Regions from separate parts of the Kineococcus sp. NBC_00420 genome, predicted to be linked through region 2. Evidence: riboswitches for the same ligand, from Rfam matches in the RefSeq annotation. Region 2 holds a riboswitch; the other holds the start of a gene.
What was found. A riboswitch is a leader RNA that binds a small molecule or an ion and turns the genes downstream of it on or off. The one in region 2 is predicted to bind thiamine pyrophosphate.

Region 1 (3,202 bases), 510 kb from region 2:
GTCGCCGGTCAGGGGGGTCGTGACGCCGGCGCGGAGGGTGACGTCCACGTCGTGCAGCACGGTGACGGGTGGGGTCGGGCGCAGTCCACGGCGGCGGCGGACCAGTCCCAGCCCGTTGCCGCGCAGCACGTCTCCCACGACGTGCAGGTCCGGGCGGAGCAGCCCCGCCGGGAGGTCGAGCGGCTGCGGGGCGGGAGCCCCGGGCAGCCAGAGCCCGTCGGCCAGCAGGGCCGGGTCGGCGAGGACCCGGTCCGGGGGGCCGTCGGCACGGACCCGGCCGTCGCGGCCGAGGACGACGACGCGGTCGACGTGCGGGGCCCACCCGGCGAGGTCGTGGTCGACGACGACGAGCCCGCGGTCGCGGGCGGCCTCGAGCACCGCGGCGCGCACGGCCCGGGCGGTGGGGGCGTCGAGCATCGAGGTGGGTTCGTCCAGCAGCAGCACGCCGGGGTCGGCGGCCAGCGTCCCGGCGAGGGCGAGCCGCTGGCGTTCCCCCCCGGACAGCGTGACGACCTCGCGGTCGCGACCGGCGGTGTAGCGGGCGGCCGCGTGGGCGCGGGCCACCCGCTGCCAGATCAGCGACCGGTCCAGGCCGGCGTTCTCGGGCCCGAACGCGGTGTCCCGGCCGGCGAGCTCGGCGACGACGGCGTCGAGGGGGTCCTGGACCAGGAGCCCGACCTCCCCGGCGCGCGGAGCCCGACCGTCGAGCAGGACCTCGCCGTTCGCGTCGACGTCGTCCTCGAGGAGTCCCGCGAGCGCCCGCAGGACGGTCGACTTGCCCGCCCCGCTGGGCCCCACGAGCAGGACCCGTTCCCCGTGCCGGAGGTCGAGGTCCACGTCGGCCACCACGGGTCGACGGGACCCCGCGGGGGTGACCGTCAGGCCGCGCAGGGTCAGGTCAGCCACGGTCGCGGGCGCGGCCGTGGTGCTCGCGGCCGGCGGCGAAGGCACCGAGCGCGCCGGAACGGGCCAGTCCCCGCACCAGCAGCCAGCCGCCCAGGCCGGCGACGACGGCGCCGGAGACGGCGAAGGTGCCCACGTAGAAGAGGCGCCAGCCGAGGTCCCAGGTCCCGTCGTAGCGGTAGAACTGCTCGAAGAGCCCTTCCAGGACCCCGGCGAGGATCCCGCCGAGGACGGCGACGGGCGGTCCGAAGCGGCGCCAGGCGAACAGCGCGACGGCGATCTCGACCCCGACGCCCTGGATCGTGCCCGAGACCAGGGTCGTGATGCCCCAGTAGTTGCCGAGCAGCGCCTCGACGGTCGCGGCGACCATCTCGGCGAGCAGCGCGGCGCCCGGGCGGCGGATCACGAGGGCGGCGACGACGGCCGGCAGCAGCCAGACCCCGGCGACGAGGCCCTTGAGCGGCGGCAGCGCCGCGAACAGCGGTTCGACGGCGAGGTACAGCACGTCCCAGCCCCAGAAGACGACGCCGAACGCGACGCCGAGGACGGCGGCGGTGACGAGGTCGACGGTGCGCCAGTGCGCGGTCCCGCGCGAGCGGGTGAGGGTGGTGCTCATGGTGGTCCTCCTGTGGTCCAGGAGGGGGACCCGCCGCCACCGTGGCCGCGGGTCGAGGACGTCCCGACTCCCTACGCCGGTGTGACCCGGATCAGGTTCGAGGGTCTGCGGGAACCCGCACTCTCAGCGCCACCCGGCGCTCCCCTGTCGTTGTCCCGCGACCCTACTACCCCCGTCCTCCCTCCCGACTCGTGATCGGGGCGGGGATCGCCCGCCGGACCACCGGTGGGGAACTGCGACCATGGCCGGGTGCTCCGGATGATGCGTGGACCCGACGGCGGCCCCTCCCGGGCGGTCCGGCTGATGACCCTGATCGTCGTGATCGCGGTCCTCGGGGCGAGCGCCGCCGCCCTCACGCCGGTCCTGGGGTGGCTCCTGGACCTGCTGTAGGGCAGGGTTCGGGCCATGAGTTCGATCGTCTGGAAGCTGGTCGGCCCCGGTGCCGGCATCATCGCGACGGCTGTCGCGAGCCGCGTCACCAAGAAGGTGTGGGTCTCGGTGACCAAGTCCCCGCCGCCGGACAACCCGGAGGACCCGGACGTCGCGTGGAAGGAAGCCGTCGTCTGGGCGCTCGCCTCCGGCGCGATCATCGGCCTGACCCGGCTGATCGTCGAACGCCAGGCCGCCGCCTGGTACCGCAAGAGCTTCGGTGAGCTGCCTCCGGGTCTCGGCCCGGGCGACGACGGAGCGGTGAAGGCCAACTCCTGATCTCCGGGTGCGGTCACGTCCGCTGCGTGCTGCGATGTGACCGCACCGGGAACGGGCTCGCGCGGACGTCCGTCCGCCACCTCCCCGGTGTTCTGGAGGAGGAACCGTGAGCGCTGCGGACAAGATCAAGAACGCCGCCCAGGACGTCGCCGGCAAGGCGAAGGAAGCGGTCGGCGGGGCGAAGGACGACGACGCCCTGCGCCACGAGGGTCAGAAGGACCAGGCCGCCGCCGACCTGAAGCAGCGCGGCGAGCACGTCAAGGACGCCTTCAAGGACTGATCCTCAGCCGAACAGTTCCACCAGCCGGTCCTGCCGGGTCTCGACGGTGTCGTCGACGACCCGCAGGGCCGGGTTCGCGTCGTGGTGGGCGATGATCTCGCGGGCTCCCTCCGCGAACGACGTCGTCGCCGCGAAACCCGGGACGAGCCGCTTGAGCTTGGTGTTGTCGAAGACCACCGAGTGCGCCTTGTCCCCCAGCAGTCCCGCGGCACCTCCCGGCGTCTCCCGCGCGATGACTTCGCTGGGGACGTGCACGAGACGGGGTTCGGCCACACCCGCCGCGGTCGCCAGCCGGCGCGCGATCCCGTCCCAGGTGAGGACCTCGTCACCGGTGATGTGCACCGCGTCGCCGACGACGGCGGGTTCCCCGAGGAGCGGGACGAGACCTTTCGCGAGGTCGGTGTGGTGGGTCAGCACCCACGTCGACGTGCCGTCCCCGTGCACGACGACGGGCTTCCCGCGACGCATCCGGTCGATGGCCGTCCAGCCGTCGTCGAGCGGGATCGACGCCCGGTCGTAGGTGTGGCTGGGGCGCACGACGAACGCGGGGAAACCTTCCTCGCGGTAGGCCCGGGTCAGCAGTTCCTCGCAGGCGATCTTGTCGCGGGAGTACTGCCAGAACGGGTTGTGCAGCGGCGTCGACTCGGTGATCGGGAGGTGCGCGACGGGTTTCTGGTAGGCGCTCGCGCTGGAGA
Region 2 (3,202 bases):
GGCGGGCTCACGGGACCAGTCTCGCAGGGAGGCCCGATGTGCTCGCCCGGCAGTGCCTCCTGCGGGGTGGTCGTGGCAGGATCGGCGGGTAACGTACACCGCAGACGCTGGACGCTACGAGTCCATGCCCTTCCGCCGCTGCGGCCGCAGCGGGATCGAACTGCCGGCCCTCTCGCTGGGGTTCTGGCACAACTTCGGCGACGACAAGCCGTTCCAGACCCAGCGCGACATCGCCCGCCGCGCCTTCGACCTGGGGATCACCCACTTCGACCTCGCCAACAACTACGGCCCGCCCTACGGCTCGGCGGAGACGAACTTCGGCCGGCTCTTCGCGGAGGACTTCAAGCCCTACCGCGACGAACTGCTGATCTCCTCCAAGGCCGGCTGGGACATGTGGCCCGGTCCCTACGGCGACCACGGTTCCCGCAAGTACCTCACGGCGTCGCTGGACCGGTCGCTGCAGCGCATGGGGCTCGACTACGTCGACGTCTTCTACCACCACCGTCCGGACCCGGACACCCCGCTCGAGGAGACGATGGGGGCGCTCGACGCGATCGTCCGCTCCGGCAAGGCGCTCCACGTCGGGATCTCCTCCTACGGTCCCGAGCGCACGTTGCAGGCCTCGCGGATCCTGCGCGACCTCGGCACCCCGCTGCTGATCCACCAGCCCTCGTACTCGATGTTCAACCGCTGGATCGAGTCCGGGTTGCTCGACGTCCTCGAGGCGGAGGGGGTCGGCTGCATCCCGTTCACCGCGCTGGCGCAGGGTCTGCTGACCAACCGCTACCTCAACGGCATCCCCGAGGACTCCCGTGCGGCGCAGGGGAAGTCCCTCGACCCCTCGATCCTGGGCGGCGACACCCTGGCCCGCATCCGCGGCCTGCAGGAGATCGCCGACGGTCGTGGTCAGACCCTCGCGCAGCTCGCGCTGGCCTGGGTGCTGCGCGACCGTCGCGTCACGACGACGCTCATCGGGGCGAGTTCCGTCCAGCAGGTCGAGGACAACGTCGCCGCCGTGTCGAACCTCGAGTTCAGCGACGAGGAACTGAAGGCCATCGACGTCTTCGCCGTCGACTCCGGCGTCGACCTGTGGGCCCAGGCACGCGCGGGCGGGGAGAACTGACCCAGCGCCGACCCGGCGTTTGACCTTGGCCTGACGGTGCTACTGTCGGCCGCGACACGGGGTGCTCCGCGCAGATCACGGAGCTGAGAACACACCCGTCGAACCTGACGCAGGTAATGCTGACGAAGGGATGTCGCGGCCATGACCGCCGTTGCACCAGAACACGTCCGTCCCGAGCAGGTCGTGGCGGCGCGCGCCGCGCTGAGCGAGCGCGCCCCGCTCGTGCAGTGCCTCACCAACTCCGTCGTGCAGACGATCACCGCGAACGTCCTGTTGGCGGCCGGTGCCTCCCCGGCCATGGTGGACAACGTCCACGAGTCGGCGACGTTCGCGCAGCTCGCCTCCGCCGTGCTCGTCAACGTCGGCACCCTCGACGACGAGAAGGCCCGGGCGATGTCGCTGGCGGCGGAGTCCGCCCACCGGAACGGAACCCCCTGGGTCCTCGACCCCGTCGCCGTGGGTGGGCTGGAGTTCCGCACCCGCGTCGCCCGCGAGCTGCTCCAGCACGCCCCGACCGTGGTGCGGGGCAACGCCTCCGAGGTCCTCGGGTTGGCCGGCGCGGGAGCCGGCGGTCGCGGGGTCGACTCCACCGACGGCGTCGAGAAGGCCCTGGTGGCCGCCCGCGAGATCGCCGACCGCACCGGGGGAGCCGTGGCGGTCTCCGGGGTCGTCGACGTCGTCGTCCAGGGTGGACGCACGGTCCGGGTGAGTGGTGGCCACCCGCTGCTGACCCGCACGACCGGGGCGGGGTGTTCCCTCGGGGCCCTCGTCGCCGCCTACGCCGCCGTCGCCGAGGACCCCCTGGTCGCGGCCGTCGCCGCTCACGTCCACGTCGCCGTCGCCGCGGAACGCGCGGCTGCGCAGGGGGTCGGGCCGGGGACCTTCGCGATCCGCTGGCTGGACGAACTCGACGCCGTCGACGCCGACGCGGTCCGCGACGACCTCGCGCGCTCCGGGCGGATCGCGTGAGACGGGGTTTCGACCCCACGCTCTACCTCGTCACCGACACCGCCCAGTGCGGACCCCGCGGAGTTCCCGCGGTGGTCCGTGCGGCCGTCGCCGGCGGGGTGACCGCCGTGCAGGTGCGGGCCAAGGACGGTGGCGACCGCGAACGCCTCGCGCTCGTGCTGGCCGTGCAGGAGGCGTTGCGGGGAAGCGGTGTCCCGTTGTTCGTCAACGACGCCGTCGACATCGCCCTCATCGCCGGCGTCGACGGGGTCCACCTCGGGCAGTCCGACCTGCCGGTCGAGGAGGTCCGGCGGATCGCCCCCGGGATGCTGCTCGGGGTGTCGGTCTCGACGACCGAGGAGGTCGCCGCGATCGACCCGGGCGTCGTGGACTACCTCGGGGTCGGACCGGTCTGGGCGACCCCGACGAAACCCGACGCCGCCGCGCCGCTCGGCCCCGCAGGTCTCGCGACCGTGGTGGGGGCTTCTCCCGTGCCCTGCGTCGCGATCGGCGGAATCCACCCCGAGAACCTGGAGCAGCTGCACGGCACGGGGATCGCGGGTTTCTGCGTCGTGTCCGAGATCTGCGCCGCCGAGGACCCCGAGGTCGCCGCCCGGTCGTTGCGGACCCGGTGGGGATCGTGAGCGCACCCGTTCCCCCTCCCGTCCGCGTAGCTCTCACCATCGCGGGCAGCGACTCCGGCGGGGGAGCGGGGATCCAGGCGGACCTCAAGACGTTCGCCGCGCACGGGGTCTACGGGGCGAGCGTCGTCACCGCGCTGACGGCGCAGAACACCCACGGGGTGCGGGGGATCCTCGCGGTCCCCGCGGAGTTCGTCCGCCTGCAGCTGGACACCGTCCTGGACGACATCACCGTCCACGCCACCAAGATCGGCATGCTCGCCGGGGCCGACGTCGTCCTCGCCGTCGCCGAGGTGCTCCGCTCCCGCGCGCTCGGACCGGTCGTCCTCGACCCCGTCATGGTCGCGACCAGCGGCGACGCGCTGCTCGACCCCGACGCCGTCGCCGCGGTGCGCGACGTGCTGCTGCCGCTGGCCGACCTCGTCACCCCCAACGTCCCCGAGGCGGCGGCCCTGCTGGGCGTGGACGCCGCGACCTCCGTGGCGCAGTG

Region 1: another riboswitch for thiamine pyrophosphate. It lies ahead of OG218_RS11230 (ECF transporter S component); the one in region 2 lies ahead of thiM (hydroxyethylthiazole kinase).

What each region holds. Positions count from the first base shown of each region.
Region 1 covers NZ_CP107930.1:2,302,195-2,305,396, forward strand. Annotated here, with positions in the region: gene OG218_RS11225 (ABC transporter ATP-binding protein) at 1-906, opposite strand, end outside; gene OG218_RS11230 (ECF transporter S component) at 899-1,519, opposite strand; TPP riboswitch at 1,571-1,675, opposite strand; gene OG218_RS11235 (hypothetical protein) at 1,769-1,909, shown strand; gene OG218_RS11240 (DUF4235 domain-containing protein) at 1,925-2,227, shown strand; gene OG218_RS11245 (CsbD family protein) at 2,334-2,507, shown strand; gene OG218_RS11250 (NAD-dependent epimerase/dehydratase family protein) at 2,511-3,202, opposite strand, start outside.
Region 2 covers NZ_CP107930.1:1,796,556-1,799,757, reverse strand. Annotated here, with positions in the region: gene OG218_RS08740 (GntR family transcriptional regulator) at 1-11, opposite strand, end outside; gene mgrA (L-glyceraldehyde 3-phosphate reductase) at 53-1,123, shown strand; TPP riboswitch at 1,171-1,271, shown strand; gene thiM (hydroxyethylthiazole kinase) at 1,265-2,092, shown strand; gene thiE (thiamine phosphate synthase) at 2,089-2,715, shown strand; gene thiD (bifunctional hydroxymethylpyrimidine kinase/phosphomethylpyrimidine kinase) at 2,712-3,202, shown strand, end outside.